Regions from separate parts of the Halomonas sp. RT37 genome, predicted to be linked through region 3. Evidence: predicted binding sites of a transcription regulator. Region 3 holds the regulator's gene; each other region holds the start of a gene.
What was found. The regulator sigma-54, encoded in region 3, starts transcription at its own class of promoters, with help from an activator protein. The targets are predictions, from matches to a motif close to TGGCACNNNNNTTGCTNT.
Positions count from the first base shown of each region.

Region 1 (5,286 bases), 760 kb from region 3:
GTTGATGTACTTGTGGCCATCGGTGGCGCCAAAGGACTTGGCCAGCTCGACCCCTTCGTTGATCACCGCCCGATAAGGGACCTCCAGACGCTTGGACAGCTCGTAGGCTCCAAGGCGCAGGATCGCCAGCTCGATCGGGTCGATGTCCTCGAGGCGGCGGTCCAGCAGCGGCGAGATGGAGGCGTCGAGCTCCTTGCGGTAGCGTGCGACGTTGTGCAGTAGCTCATGGAACAGCGCCAGATCGGCGATTTCCATGACCTTGAGCCAGTTCTCGTGCACCTCCAGGTCGTCATCGGGCACCTGGCTGCGAAATTCGGCCTCGACCGCAGTGATGGACTTGTCGGTCATCTGCCACTGATAAAGTCCCTGCACCGCCAGCTCGCGAGCCGCACGGCGAGACTGCTGGGCCTTGCTGGGCGCACGCTGTTCGCGGCTCATGCGGGGGTCTCCTCGGCATCGTCACCAAAATGACGCAGCAGCGACACCATCTCCATGGCGGCCATGGCGGCTTCGACGCCCTTGTTGCCGGCCTTGGTGCCGGCCCGCTCGATGGCCTGCTCGATGGAGTTGACCGTCAGCACACCGTTGGCCACCGGGGTATCGAACTCCAGCTGCAGCCGCGACAGCGCGGAATTGCACTCGCCGGCCACGTGCTCGAAGTGCGGGGTACCGCCGCGAATGACCGCGCCGAGCGCGACCACGGCGTCGGGACGCGCCACCGCGAGCACACGCTTGACCGCCAGCGGCAGTTCCCAGGCGCCCGGGACGTGGACGATGTCGATCATCTCCATGTCCACCCCGTGGCGCACCAGGCTGTCCACCGCGCCCTCGACCAGGCTATCTACCACATGGTGATTGAAGCGGCCCACGACGATCACGTAGCGGCCCTGGACGTCGACGAAGCTGCCTTCGACTTGGGAAATAGGTTGCATCTTGAATCTTCCTGAATGTACCGGCCTGGGGCCGGTAGTCGGGGTGACCCTGTCAAAGGGCCTGTCCCCTGGTAAAAACCGAAACACCGGACGCCAGCATTACTGCCTCGCCCGGCGTGAATCAACCGCTGATATCACCTGGCGAGACGATGTCCACCACCTCGAGATCAAAACCCGACAGCGCGGAGAACTTCCACGGTGAGCTCAGCAGACGCATCCTGCCGACACCGAGCTCGCGCAGGATCTGGGAGCCGGTTCCGATGGTCAGGTAGTTGCCGGCGCCGTCGGACTCGCTGCCGCGAGCGGTGCGGCGGCGCTCCAGGAACACCTGCAGCATATCGTTGAGGTCCTGATGCGGACGCATGTCATCGAGCAGCACGAAGACACCCTGCTCGGCCCGCGCCACCTCTTCCAGCGCCTGGTGGGCGCGCCAGGAGGCGTCCTCGCCCTTGACCAGGCACATCAGGTCACGCATCTCGTTGGCCAGATGCACCCGCACCGTGGTCACGCTGTCCGGACTCGGCGAGCCCTTCACCAGCGCCAGGTGGTGCACCTTGTGGGTGCGGTCGAGAAAGACGTGGGCGGTCAGCTCACCGTAGGCGGTGGTCACCGGCAGTCGCTCGACCTCTTCTACCGTCTGCTCGTTGTGGATCCGGTAGTGGATCAGGTCGGCGATGGTGCCCATCTTGATCCCGTGGGTCTCGGCGAAGCGCTCGAGCTCAGGACGTCGGGCCATGCTGCCATCGTCGTTCATGATCTCGCAGATCACACCGCTGGGATCACAACCGGCCAGGGCGGCCAGATCGCAGGCCGCCTCGGTGTGGCCGGCGCGCCTGAGCACGCCGCCGGGCTCGGCCATCAGCGGAAAGATGTGGCCGGGCTGGACGATGTCTTCTGCCTTGGCATTGCGCGCGCTGGCGGCCTGCACCGTGCGTGCGCGGTCAGCAGCGGAGATGCCGGTGCTGACGCCTTCGGCGGCCTCGATGGACAGGGTGAACTTGGTACCGAAACCGGAGCCATTGTCCTGCACCATCAGCGGCAGCTTGAGCTGTTCGCAGCGCTCCCGGGTCATCGGCATGCAGATCAGACCACGGGCGTGAACCGCCATGAAGTTGATGTGCCAGGCCTCGACCTTCTCGGCGGCCATGATGATGTCACCTTCGTTTTCCCGATCCTCGTCGTCCATCAGGATCACCATGCGGCCCTGGCGGATATCCTCGACGAGTTCGGCAATAGGGGCCAGGCCCCCGCTGGAAGACTGCGACATGTATGCTCCCTGGATCTAAAATGGCCACTCGCGACGGCGGCCAGAAACCGCGTCAGGGTACCGTGGCGCGGCGTCGGGCGCCAGTCAAAGACAAAGACCAGACAGGGCGTCGGGCGCCGCTTATATCAAGATCGGCCACTGCGACTCCGCGTCGGGCGCCGCTTATATGAAGCCCCGCTACTACGATCCCGGGCCCCGGTGACTTTCGTCGGGTCAGTGCTCGGCGCAGGCGGCCAGCGCCGGGCGCGCCAGAATACGCCAGTCCTTGCCGAGGGCACGGATATCGAGAATTTCCAGAGGCCGCTGCTCGGCCATGCGTTCGATGCCCGACAACGCCATCAGCCCGCGCGCGTCGGAGCCGAGCAGGGTCGGCGCCATGTAAAGACGCAACTCGTCCACCAGACAGGCATCCATCAAGGCACCTGCCAGGGTCGCGCCGGTCTCCACCAACAGCTCGTTGCAGCCGCCCTCGTCACCGAGCCACTTGAGCAGCGCGCCAAGATCGACGCGGCCGTCGTCGCCTGCAGGCATCTCCAGCACCCGCGCGCCGGAGCGCATCAGCGCGTCTCTGCGAGGGGATTCGCTGCCCTCGACGCAGACCACCAGCGTCTCCCCTGGCTCGCTCAGGCAGGCCGCGGCCAGCGGCATGCGCAGGCGCGAGTCCACCACGACCCTAAGCGGCTGGCGTCGGGCGATGACTTCGGCGTCATCGAGCCCGAGCTGATCGGCACGCACCGTCAGCCGCGAGTTGTCGAAGATGATCGAATCCACCCCGGTGAGGATGGCGCAGCTCTGAGCCCGCAGCCGCTGGACGTCACGCCGAGCCTCGGCACCGGTGATCCACTGGGACTCGCCGGAGGCCATGGCGGTACGGCCGTCGAGGCTCATGGCGAGCTTGAGGCTGACCCGTGGACGCCCCCGGGTCATGCGCGACACGAAGCCGGCGTTCAATACCTGGGCGTCCGCCTCGAGGCAACCGAGCCTTACCTCGACCCCGGCGTCACGCAGGCGTGCGATACCGCGTCCCGCCACCTGAGGATTGGGATCCTGCATGGCTACCACCACCCTGGCGACACCGGCCTTGATCAAGGCATCGCAGCAAGGCCCTGTGCGCCCCTGGTGAGAGCAGGGTTCCAGCGTCACGTAAGCGGTGGCGCCTCGGGCGTGCTCACCGGCAGCCTCGAGTGCATGGACCTCGGCGTGGGGCTCCCCGGCGCGCTGATGGTAGCCGTCGGCCAGATGCTTGCCGTGCTTGACCAGTACGCAACCGACCCTCGGATTGGGCATGGTGGTGTAGCGACCGCGTTCGGCCAGCTTCAATGCCCTGGCCATCCAGGCTTCATCCTGGCCTGCCGTGATGTCCGTCGGATTCATGTGCTCTCCCCGGTGTCGGGCGAGAAACTCGGCTCCTGGGCCAGGCGGTCGATCTCGGCGCGAAATTCGTCGATATCCTGAAACCGTCGATAGACTGAAGCAAAGCGGATATAGGCCACCTGATCGAGGCGCTTCAGGGCATTCATCACCTCTTCACCGACCACCCGCGCCTGGACCTCGCGCTCGCCCCGTGCGCGCAGGTTCTGGCGGATACGTTCCACCGCCGCCTCGATCGACTCGGCGCTGACGGGGCGTTTTTCCAGCGCCCGCAGCATGCCGGCCCGCAGCTTGATCTCGTCGAACACCTCCCGCGAGCCATCGGCCTTGATGATCCGTGGCATGATAAGTTCAGCGGTCTCGTAGGTGGTGAAGCGCTCACCGCAGCCAGCACACTGCCGCCGTCGGCGCACCTGATCACCTTCGGCGACCAGCCGGGAGTCAGTCACTCGGGTCTCTTGGGCGCCACAGAAGGGGCAATGCATAGCGGACAGTCCGGCAGGAAAAATATGTCGCCATAGTGTAACGGCTGAGGCCTGCCCCGCCCAGCGCAATGGCCCAGGTCATCCGCGATTTCAGCTGAGTTGGCACGCCCTGTGCTTGATACTTTCTTTCTAGCCGTCAATGAAATGGCGAGCGCTCACGGGGCAAGGCGCCCCCACGCCTGCGGAGGACACCATGGCAAGCCACCTCTCCCCCCTGGAACCCGACGACTTTCGCCAGCGTGCCGCAGAGCTGCTCGCGCCTCTCTATGGTGCACGCAGCGAAGAGGTCCTGCGCCGTCTGCTGCGCCTGATCGAAGCGCAGGGGGCCGGGTTGAGGCACCGTCATGGTGCACGCCAGACGCTGTGGAGCGAGCAGGACCAGTGGCTGATCGTCTATGGCGACTCGCTGCTGGATGCCGACAAGCCCCCCCTGGCGGTACTCGATGAGTTCCTGAGCAAGCGCCTGAAGACCGTCTTCAGCGGTGTCCATGTGCTGCCCTTCTTCCCCTGGAGCAGCGACGACGGCTTCTCGGTGATCCACTATCGCGAGGTCGACCCGAAACTGGGCGACTGGCGCGATATCCGGCGCCTGGCCAGCCACCATGATCTGATGGTGGACCTGGTGCTCAACCATGTCTCGCGGGAATCGCTGTGGTTCGCCGACTATCTCGGCGGCAACCTGCCCGGGCGCGACTACTTCATCGAGATGGACCCCGATACCGATCTCAGCGAGGTGGTGCGTCCGCGCAGCTCACCGCTGCTGGTCCCCGTCAGCACCCGCCGTGGCGTTCGCCACCTGTGGGCGACCTTCTCCGAGGACCAGATCGACCTCAACTTCGCCAACCCCGACGTCTTGATCGAATTCGTCGGCATCCTGCTGTTCTACCTGCAGCAGGGCGCCCGCATCGTCCGGCTGGACGCCGTCGCCTTCCTGTGGAAACGCCCCGGCACCCGCTGTATCCACCTTCCCGAGACCCACGCGGTGGTGCGGCTGTTGCGGGCGGTGGTCGACCACGTCGCCCCCGGCACCCTGATCATCACCGAGACCAATGTGCCCCACGCCGAGAACATCAGCTACTTCGGCCTTGAGCGACAGGACACGCCGCCCGACGAGGCCCATCTGGTCTACCAGTTTCCGCTGCCACCTCTGTTGCTGCACACCTTGACCAGTGGCGAGGCCGGCACCCTGGCGCGCTGGCTCGACAGCCTGCCCGAGCTCCCCGCCGGCTGC
Region 1 is NZ_CP098827.1:963,860-969,145, reverse strand. It holds gene nusB (transcription antitermination factor NusB) at 1-438, opposite strand, end outside; gene ribE (6,7-dimethyl-8-ribityllumazine synthase) at 435-932, opposite strand; gene ribBA (bifunctional 3,4-dihydroxy-2-butanone-4-phosphate synthase/GTP cyclohydrolase II) at 1,054-2,199, opposite strand; gene ribD (bifunctional diaminohydroxyphosphoribosylaminopyrimidine deaminase/5-amino-6-(5-phosphoribosylamino)uracil reductase RibD) at 2,413-3,573, opposite strand; gene nrdR (transcriptional regulator NrdR) at 3,570-4,055, opposite strand; gene NFG58_RS04400 (sugar phosphorylase) at 4,249-5,286, shown strand, end outside.
Region 1: the regulator sigma-54 is predicted to act here: its motif matches at 4,156-4,173, upstream of NFG58_RS04400 (sugar phosphorylase).

Region 2 (5,286 bases), 760 kb from region 3:
ATTGAGCCCATGCGCCAACTGCCCAGAGACCTGGAGCAGCGCCTGCAGAGCAACCACGAACTGTTTCGCAGCTTCGGCATGGTGGCGACCCCGGGCATCGTCTATCGCAACGATGGCAAGCTCGAGATGAGCCAAGGCCTGCCGAGCGAAGAACTGTTCCATACCATCATGGGGCCGGAGCCCAACTGACAGGGTTTATCAAGGCGCTGGCACCAGGGCCTGGTGCCAGCACGCTTTAGGCTTTAAACGAAAAGTCGACGAGCGATGGTTAGACAAGGCAAAAATCGGTGAGAAAGCGCAGTTTACGTGGTGTAAATGAGCATTTTGACCTGATTTTTAACGCCGTATTACCGAGCGCAGACACTTTTCGTCAAAGCCTTAGACATCCCCCGCGTTATCGGCCTCTACCGCGCTATATAGTTGTTCGGGCAGGTCCGGCAAGGCCGCCCGCACACGGTTCCAGCTGGGGATAAAGGGCTTCTCCCTGGGGTTGTCGAGAAAGGCGTTACCGGCCTCGATCAGATTGGCGGCAAACAACTCCACCGCCTGCTCCTCGGCGTGACGGTCCAGGCTCAACCCGTTCATGGTGGCGTCGTGGTCGTAGGCCTCGATCAGATCGAGGGCCAGGCGATAGTAGGTGGCCTTGAGGGTACGAAAGCCTTCCGACGAGAACCCCACACCCTGGGTGGCCAGCTTGCGATAGAGCGCCTTGGCGATATCCAGGCTCATGCGGTTGAGCCCGGTGGCCGCGTCATCGGCGGACACCGGTTGATGCTTGTGGTCGTAGACGTCGGCGATATCCACCTGACACAGCCGATTGGTGGAGTGGTCGCGGTGGACCTCGGACAGCACCCCGATCTCCAGCCCCCAGTCGGCGGGGATACGGATGTTGTCCAGCACCTCGGTACGCATCGAGAACTCCCCCGACAGCGGGTAGCGATAGCTGTCCAGGTAGTCCAGGTAAGGCAAGGGCCCGTGCATGATCTTTAGCGCCCGCAGCAGCGGGGTCACCATCAGCCGGGAGACCCGGCCGTTGAGCTTGCCCTCGGCGATACGCGGGTAGTAGCCCTTGCAGAAGGCGTAGTTGAAGCGTGGGTGGGCCACCGGATACATCAGCCGTGCCAGCAGGCCGCGGTCGTAGGTCAGGATATCGCAGTCATGCAGCCCCACCGCGGCGGTGCGCCCGGATGCCTGCACATAGCCCGCACAGAACCACACATTGCGGCCCTTGCCCGGCTGCTGTGGCGCCAGGCCTTCCTCGGCCAGCTGCGCGTCCAGCGCGCTCAGGCGCGGGCCGTCATTCCACAGGATGCGATGGTGCTGGGGCAGGCGCGAAAAGAACTCGCGTGCCCGCAGAAACTGGTCCCGGTCGGCACGATCGAGGCCGATCACGATCTCCGACAGATAGCTCGCCTGGGCCAGGGACTCGACGATGGCGTCCAGCGCCGGTCCTTCCAGCTCCGAGTACAATGACGGCAGGATCAGCCCGAGCGGGCGCTGGCGGCCGAAGCGCTCCAGATCCGCCTCCAGGTCTTCGACCTTGCGCCGGGTCAGGTTGTGAAAGTCGGTGATGATGCCGTTCTGGTGGAAATCGCTCATGCCTCACCCTCCTCGCCCAGCTTGTGATGATCCTTGTCGTCGGCGCCGCCGGCATCGGTGCTGCCGGCCTCAGCGCTGCTGGCAGGCTCCGCCGCGTCCTGCTCTCCCCAGAAGTGCGCAACCCCCTCGGCCCAGCCCCTGGGGCCCAGCGCCTCGCTGCGATACAAGCGCGGCTGGCACGGGGACACGTCGAGGCCATGGCGGGCACGAATCACCACCGCCGCATCGGTGGCCTCGAGCATGGCGACATCGTTGGGGCCATCGCCCAGCGACAGGGTCTCGGGGCGTCGGCCCTTGAGCGCCTCGAAGCGGGCGCACAGCCATTGCACCGCCTGGCCCTTGTCGGTGTCGCCGAGCACGTGCCAGAAGCGCCCGCCCCTCGTCATGCGCAGGCCGTCACTGGCCAGGCCCTCGCGAAAGCGCTGCAGCAGCGCTTCGTCGTCTTCCCACAACAGCGGCTCGCTGCCCTCGCGCAGGCGTGCCAGGCGAGCCTCCTGTTCATCCAGACCGGTGAAGGCCACCACGTCCTCCAGCGCCATCTCGCTCATGGTCAGAAAGCGCGCGGACAGCCGCTCACGCCAGATCGCCACCCGCCGGCGAATCAGCCCGATATCCACCCCGAGGGTGCGGATCACCAGGCCATCCGGGCCCGGCTGTCCCTCACGTCGGGCGTGACACCAGCTGGGGGGCAGCGCAATCACCGCGCCGTTCTCGGCGATAAAGGGGCGATCGGCGAGGCCGAGCTGCTGGCGCAGCCCGAGCAGTTCACTGCGGGTCTTGCTGGTCACCGGGATCGCCGCAACGCCGGCCTCACGCAGGGCATCGAGCCAGGGCTCGGCGGGCTTCCAGCCGTAGTCATGGTGGTCGAGCAGCGAGCCATCCAGGTCGGTGAACAGCAGCCTGGGCCCGTCGAAGGCACCGATTCGGGGAGTCGTGCTGGCGTGCATGGTGGGACCTTCGCATCAAAAGGGTTCACCGAGATACAAAGCAAGGGCTGCGCCATCGCTGAGAAGAGCAACGGGAAAACAAGCAGATGAAGGGAATGTAGACGTCAGCGCAACGAGGCCCCGTCAGGTCCGGGGCGGACGCGGCCGTGCCCGGTGCAGGATAAGGCACCACAATGGTGCATCGACAGCCGACGCCCCGCTGCAAGCACACAGCCCCAGAACGACGACACCCCCGAGAGCGGAGCTCTCGGGGGTGTCTTTGGTGGCCTGAGCGGCGGGTCACCCCGCCGGGCACTCAGCCGTAGACCGGCAGACGGGTGCAGACTTCTTCCACCTTGGCCTTGACCTCGGCCTCGATGGCCTCGGTGGACTCGCCCTTGGCCATGACGTCGAGGATGTCGCAGATCCAGCCAGCCAGATCACCGCACTCGCTCTCGCCGAAACCACGGGTGGTGACCGCCGGGGTGCCGATACGCAGGCCAGAGGTCACGAAGGGGCTCTGCGGATCACCGGGCACGGCGTTCTTGTTGACGGTGATGTGGGCACGACCCAGGGCCGCGTCCGCGTCCTTGCCGGTCAGGCCCTGCTTGATCAGCGACAGCAGGAAGAGGTGATCCTCGGTGCCGCCGGAGACCACGTCGTAGCCACGCTCGATAAATACCTTGGCCATGGTCTGGGCGTTCTTGACCACCTGCTGCTGGTAGGTCTTGAACTCGGGCGCCATGGCCTCCTTGAAGCAGATCGCCTTGGCCGCGATGACGTGCTCGAGCGGGCCGCCCTGGCCACCGGGGAAGACCGCAGACTGCAGCTTCTTCTCGATGTCGGCGTCGTTCTCGGCGGACAGGATCAGGCCACCACGGGGACCGCGCAGGGTCTTATGGGTGGTGGTGGTGACCACATGGGCGTGGGGCAGCGGATTCGGGTAGACACCGGCGGCAACCAGGCCGGCCACGTGGGCCATGTCCACCAGCAAGAAGGCACCCACCTCGTCGGCGATCTCGCGGAAGCGTGCCCAGTCGATGATCTGCGAGTAGGCGGAGAAACCGGCGATGATCATCTTCGGCTGGTGCTCGCGGGCCAGGCGGGCCACCTCGTCGTAGTCGATGCGGCCGGACTCGTCGATGCCGTACTGCACGGCATTGTAGTGCTTGCCGGAGAAGTTCGGGCGGGCGCCGTGGGTCAGGTGACCGCCGGCGTCGAGGCTCATGCCCAGCACGGTGTCACCGGGCTTGACCAGGGCCTGGAAGACCGCGCCGTTGGCCTGGGAGCCTGAGTGCGGCTGGACGTTGGCGTAGCTCGCGCCAAACAGCTCCTTGGCATAGTCGATGGCCAACTGCTCGACCACGTCGACGTACTCGCAGCCACCGTAGTAACGCTTGCCGGGATAGCCTTCCGCGTACTTGTTGGTCAGCTGGCTACCCTGGGCTTCCATCACCCGGGGGCTGGCGTAGTTTTCGGAGGCAATCAGCTCGATGTGAGCCTCCTGACGGGCGACTTCCTTCTGCATCGCATCGAACAGGGCATCATCGAAACCGGCAATCTGCATATCACGGCTGAACATCGGCGGCATAACCTCGCAGCGGGGGATTCAAGGGGCAATCGCGAAAAGCGGGCCGCCATCATAGCGCAGCCCATGACCGCTTTCACATGAAAGACCGTCATGGGCTGCTGCATGATTTCTCATCTTGGCTTCAGTCAGACTGAAGCGTGGCCCACCGGGCGCTCTTTTCCAGGCTCAGCCCGAAACGCCGGCGGGCGCCACGACCCTTCGGCCAAGCCCTAGTCCATCGTGACTTCCATGGACAACGCCTGGGGCAGCCCCAGCGGGTCCTGGGCCAGCTTCTGGAGCTGTCGGCTGGGTGGCAGGCTGAGGTCGATTGACATCTCGCTGGCCTCGCCGGCCATCATCTGCACCAGCCCCGTGAGCACCGCGCCGATCTGCGGTCCCATCATGATGCCGAAGCCTTCGGACTGGGTCCTGAGCTGTTCGAGCAGGGCGTCTTCGGACACCCCCTGGGTCGCTGCCACCACCGGTGCGATACGCCCGAACACGCCCAGATCGCTGAGACTGAGCGAGACGTCGCCGCCCTGGGTGTCCAGCTCGGTCCAGTCCTCGAGGCCGGCAAAGTAGGCCGCAGGGTCCTGGCCCTTGGGCAGGTTTACCGGCAGGTCACTGTCGAAGCCGAGGCGGAAGGCATCGGCTGCGGTCATCTCGAAACGGCTGGCCACCTGGCCATTGGCACCGCTGGCCTCCCAGGTACCGTCCATGTCGGCGTCCAGGGTGAGCTGTCCGGAGCCATCGGTCAGCACGTTGCTGACCAGACGTAGCTGGGTGCGCTCGTCCACCGGCGCCAGCTCGATCATCCTGGCCAGATCCACCGTCAGGTTGTCCATGCGCCCGCTGTACTCGCCGTCGTTCATGTCGCCGTCGGCCACCAGATGCTCAAGGCTTGCCACCAGGCGATCGGTGGCGATCTCCAGGTCCTCGAGCTCGAGGGCGTCCACCGTGGGCGCGTCGCTCGCAAGCCCCTTGAGGCCGGTCAGACTGAGTGACGGCAGCGAGAAGGTTCCGGCCCCGAGCTCCTCGAAGTTGTCGCTGGAGCCGCTCATCCCGGTCAGCGTCAGGCTGCCGATGGCATCGGCGCTGACGTCGCTGGCGCCCAGGCTCTGGATCTCGATGCGTCCGGGATAGTCGCCCCAGGGAAGGTCAGCCCCCACCTTGCCCTGGCGCTGATCCATC
Region 2 is NZ_CP098827.1:957,081-962,366, reverse strand. It holds gene dsbG (thiol:disulfide interchange protein DsbG) at 1-189, shown strand, start outside; gene NFG58_RS04390 (glycosyl transferase) at 379-1,599, opposite strand; gene NFG58_RS04385 (HAD-IIB family hydrolase) at 1,596-2,546, opposite strand; gene glyA (serine hydroxymethyltransferase) at 2,842-4,107, opposite strand; gene NFG58_RS04375 (hypothetical protein) at 4,326-5,286, opposite strand, start outside.
Region 2: the regulator sigma-54 is predicted to act here: its motif matches at 2,584-2,601, upstream of NFG58_RS04385 (HAD-IIB family hydrolase).

Region 3 (5,286 bases):
GGCCTTCTGTTCGGACTCGATGGCTTCCGCCAGGGTCATGTCGCTATCACGGGTCAGCGGGTGACGGCGCCGCGTGTGGGAATAACGCTCGAGCAGAATTCGCGCATCACTGGTCAGGTAGACCACCTGGCAGTCGATCGGACTCTGCTTGAGGGACGCCAGCTGGGCGGGGAAGCGTTCCAGCGCCTCAGGCAGGTTGCGGGCGTCGACGCTGACGGCGATACGGCGGGAATGACCGTTTTCCAGCTCGTCCACCAAGGCGCCCAGCAAGGTCGCGGGAAGGTTGTCGATGGCGTAGAACCCCAGGTCCTCCAGGGCCTGAAGGGCCACGGACTTTCCCGAGCCGGAGCGACCACTGATGATCACGAGCTGCATGTCCTGTCTCCTTGGGCAGGCGTCCATTGCTGATGGCCTAGGCAAGGCCGCGATCAGGAGGGAGTGTCGTCCCCTGGCGCCTGTTGGCGGATGGCTTCCTGCAGGCGCTCGTGAAGCTCGCGCTGGGAGCTGGCGTGGCGCAGACGGTGACGTGTGTCGGCGTCGTTCATGACGCCAGCGACCTGGCCGAGCAGGGCAAGATGGGCGTCGTCGGCCTCTTCCGGCACCAGCAGCACGAACACCAGATCGACGGGCTCACCATCGATGGCATCGAAGTCGACAGGTTCCGCGAGTTTGAGGAAGCCGGAGATGGGCGCCTTGCAGTGGGGGTTGCGGGCATGGGGAATGGCGACGCCATTGCCGATGCCGGTACTGCCCAGGCGCTCACGTCCGATCAGCCGACTGAAGACCTCCTGGCTGTCCAGGCTCGGGGTGTTCTGCGCAATGAAGGTGCTGAAAAACTCCAGCACCCTCTTCTTGCTGCCTCCCGGGACATCGAACAATGTGCGCTCGGGAGGGAGAATGGCTTCCAATGTCATGAGAGTCAGCGAATTCCGGCGCCTTGGGCGCGGGCTTGGGATTTTTCCTTGTGCTTGACCAGCTGGCGGTCCAGCTTGTCGGCAAGGGCGTCGATAGCAGCATACATGTCGCCGTCCTGCGCTTCGGCATGCAGGTCGGCACCGGCGGCGTGAAGGGTGCAGGCGGCCAGCTGGCGTTCCTTTTCCACCGAGAGGGTCACCTGGACGTTGGTGATGTTGTCGTAGTGGCGCTCCACACGGGTGAGCTTCTCTTGTACGTAGTCACGCAGGGGATCGGTCAATTCGACGTGGTGGCCGGTGATGTTGACTTGCATGACAGGCTCCTTGCTCTTTCGGGTGGTGGCTTGATTGTAACCCTTTTTCCGATCCTGCAAACCCCCTCGACGCTACGCAGAAAGACGCAGATGTCATGCGAAATTTCAAGTGCTTGCGCTTTCCCGATAACTAGGCTAGCGACGCCGCAGCGCAAGGCCTCAGCGCAGTCGCTTGCGCTCGCTGGAAGACGGAATATTCATGGCTTCCCGGTACTTTGCCACGGTGCGTCTGGCGACATTGACGCCGTCTTCCGCCAGCAATTCCACCAGTTTGCTGTCCGACAGAGGTTTGCGGGCAGGTTCCTTTTGAATCAACGATTTGATCATGGCGCGGATGGCGGTACTGGAATGGGCGTCGCCATCCTGGCCGACCTGGCTCGAGAAAAAATACTTCAACTCGAACACGCCGCGAGGCGTGTGCACGAACTTCTGGGTGGTCACGCGGGAGATGGTGGACTCGTGCATCTCCACCTTGTCTGCGATATCGGCCAGCACCAACGGTTTCATGGCCGCTTCTCCCTGCTCGAGGAAGTCGATCTGACGCACCATGATTTCCCGGCCGACCTTCAGCAAGGTGTCGTTGCGGCTGGACAGACTCTTGATCAGCCAGCGCGCCTCCTGCAGGTGGTCCTTGAGGAACTGGTTGTCCTGGCTCTTGTCCGCGCGCCGAATCAGCGCAGCGTAGTCGGGCTGGATGCGCAGTCGGGGCATTGCATCCGGGTTGAGTTCAACGCGCCAGCCCTCTTCGGTGTGGCGTACCACCAGGTCGGGTATGACGTAGTCGTTATCGCTGTCACCGAACTGGCTGCCGGGACGTGGGTCGAGGCTCCGGATCAGCTCGATGACGCTGTCGAGTTGGTCGTCATCGAGTCCTAGTCGGCGCTTCAGCAGACGTCGGTCGCCGCTGGCCAGCGCCTCGAGAAACTGTCTTACCAGTCGTCCGGCCTGGGGCAGCAGGACGGTATCGCGAGGCAGGCTATCCAGTTGCAGCATCAGACACTCGCGCAGGTCGCGGGCGAACACTCCGGTCGGTTCGAACTGTTGCAGCCGAACCAGCACCGCCTCCACCTCTGCGAGGGGAGGGGGGCGACGACCGTCTTGCTCGAGCCCCTGGGCAATGTCATCCAGTGTCTGCTCGAGATAGCCGTCGGCGTTGACCGCGTCGAGCAGGCTCTCGGCGATCAGGCGCTCCTGGTCGCTGACGTCGAGCATCGCCAGTTGCCAGCTCAGGTGGCTGTGCAGTGACTGGGAGCTTGCCTGGCGCTCGAAATCCGGCGCCTCGCCACTGCCGGCGGGGGTGGTGCCCAGGTCCTGGTAGGTGTCGGACCAGTCGCTGTCCACACTGAGTTCCGAGGGAATCTGATCCGCCCAGTCATCTTCCACGGCTTCCCTGGTCTGCTGTTCGCCGAACTCGTCCTCGAGTTCGAGCATGGGGTTGGCCTCCAGCGCCTGCTGGACCTCCTGGCGCAGGTCCAGGGTCGAAAGCTGCAGCAGGCCGATCGCCTGTTGCAGTTGCGGGGTCATGGTCAGCTGGGTACCGATGCGCAGCTGCAGTGACGCCTTGAGGGCCATGGGTCGGGATCCACCAGTGTTGTCGAAAGGCTTTACCCTAACGACGAGTCATCAGACATGCAAGCATCTTGCCAAGTTGGTGTTTTTTGACCTGTGGGAGGGAGTGTAAAGGTCGATGTGGAACAACTTGGTAGGGGGGAGGTGCTTCTTTCGAGGGAGGCCCTGTGTGCAAGGTGAGGCCGACCCTTTCGGGGCCGGCGGTTGAATGCTGATGCTGGCAAGTGTTGCGGCCGCTTGATGCGACTGCGACTGCGGCTGTCGGGCGGCCCTGCGGTCTAGAGGCGGAAGTTCTCGCCCAGGTAGACCTCCTTGACGCGCTGGTTGGCGAGGATGGACTCGGCGCTGCCCTCGGCGATGATCTGGCCGTCGCCGACGATGTAGGCACGATCGCAGATATCGAGGGTCTCGCGCACGTTGTGATCGGTGATCAGGACGCCGATATCGCGGGCCTTGAGTTGACGAATGATGGACTTGATCTCGCCCACCGAGATCGGGTCGACCCCGGCGAAGGGTTCATCGAGCAGGATAAAGGCCGGCTCGGTGGCCAGGGCGCGAGCGATCTCGACCCGGCGCCGCTCCCCGCCGGACAGGCTCATGCCGGGGTTGTCACGAATATGGCTGACGTGGAAATCCTCGAGGAGTTGCTCGAGACGTGCTTCTCGGCCCTCGCGGTCGAGGTCCTTGCGGGTCTCGAGGATCGCCATGATGTTGTCGGCCACCGACAGCTTGCGAAAGATCGAAGCCTCCTGAGGCAGGTAGCCGATACCGGCCAGCGCGCGCTGGTGCATGGCCGCGCGGCTCAGGTCCCGATCATCGATGCTGATGCTGCCGGCGTCGGCTCTGACCAGGCCGACGATCATGTAGAAGGAGGTGGTCTTGCCGGCCCCGTTGGGGCCCAGCAGACCGACGATGCTGCCCTGCTCGATCGACAGGCTGATGTCCTGGACGACGCGACGCTTCTTGTAGCTCTTGGCCAGATGGCGAGCGTGGAGAGTCTTCATCAGTTTCCTTGGCTTTCCGGCTCGAGGGTCATGCGAATGCGCTGCTCGCCCTGGACGCCCTGGGCGCTGGAGCGGGCCTGGACCACGCGGCGATCGAGGAAGTACTCCAGATAGGCACCGTCGAAGGTGTCATTGGCCTTGTGCAGCTCAGCCTGGTCGATCAGCTCCATGCGGCGTTCGGCCACGTGGTAGATCACCTTGCGGCCCCAGCCCTTGACCACCGGTTCTTCCGGGGATGGCTTCTGCTCGAGGTAGGCGCGGGAGCCGGTCGCGGTCGCCAGTGACAGTTGTCCCTGGTCGTTGCGCTGGATCTCGACGCGTTCGCCGGTGAGGATCATGCTGCCTTGCACAATGCGCACGTCGCCGGTATAGACCGCGGTACCGGCGCGATCATCGAGATCCAGCTGGTCGGCCTCCACCTGAATCGGTGCGCTGCGATCACTTTCCAGCGCCAGGACACTGCTGCCGGTGGCGCCGGCGGCCAGGCCAAGGGCCAGGGCAAGCAGGAGGGCGGGACTTGGACGCATCATGGAAGGGGCTCCTTATTGAGGCTCTGGCGGATGATGACCGGTGACATTGTCGGTCAGGCGAGCGGTATTGTCATGGATCCAGGCGTCGAAGCGCTCCCCTTGCATCTGTTGAGGGGGTTGGCGTAGGACGGCTGGCGTTTCGCTCCAGACATGGCCACTGTCGCTGTCGTAGACCAATACCTCTGTATCAAGCTGCCAACGCTCTGCGGGGGCCTCGAGATGGGCGTCGCCCGACAGGGTCAGGGGGTTGCCGTCCGGACCCAGTTCACCGTTGTCGGCGTCGGCGATCCACTCTCGGCCGCTGTCGTCGATCAGCGCAAGGTCCGGCTGGTCCACCCGGGTGACGTCGTCGAGCGGTGTGTGCACAAGGCGTGGCGTATCGATGCGCTGATGGGGGGTGCCCTGGGCATCGAAGCGGGTCAGGCGGGCATCCACCAGGTAGTAGTCGGGCTCGCCGGCCTTGTCATTGGGTACCAGGTCGGGGACGTTGCTCTCGCGGGGGTCGAGCAACGTCAGGCCGCCACCGAGTACCAGCAGCAGGATGACCAGCCAGAAGCGAAAGCCTGGACGCAGTGCGCTCAGTTTCATGTCAGCGGTCCGTTGCTCAGGTAGCTGTCGATGATATCGTCGAGGCGGCCCTGGGCCATCAGCAGGGTGTCGGTGATCTCGCGCACCGCGCCATGTCCGCCGGCAACCTGGGTGACCCAGTCGGCGTGCTGACGAAGGTAGCAGGGGGCGCCTGGCACGGTGATGCCGACCGCACTGCGATGGATGCAGGGAAGGTCGGGCAGGTCATCGCCGCAGTAGGCGACCTGGTCGAGGGCCAGGCCAAGCGAATCGCACAGCGATTCAAGGGCGGGCAGCTTGCGCTCGACCCCTTGCTGTACGTGCTCAATGCCGAGTGCTCTGGCTCTCTGGGTGACCATGGGGGAGCTGCGCCCGGTGATCAGGGCCA
Region 3 is NZ_CP098827.1:1,719,443-1,724,728, forward strand. It holds gene rapZ (RNase adapter RapZ) at 1-375, opposite strand, end outside; gene ptsN (PTS IIA-like nitrogen regulatory protein PtsN) at 429-914, opposite strand; gene raiA (ribosome-associated translation inhibitor RaiA) at 920-1,228, opposite strand; gene NFG58_RS07460 (RNA polymerase factor sigma-54) at 1,388-2,800, opposite strand; gene lptB (LPS export ABC transporter ATP-binding protein) at 3,076-3,801, opposite strand; gene lptA (lipopolysaccharide transport periplasmic protein LptA) at 3,801-4,331, opposite strand; gene lptC (LPS export ABC transporter periplasmic protein LptC) at 4,344-4,919, opposite strand; gene NFG58_RS07480 (HAD hydrolase family protein) at 4,916-5,286, opposite strand, start outside.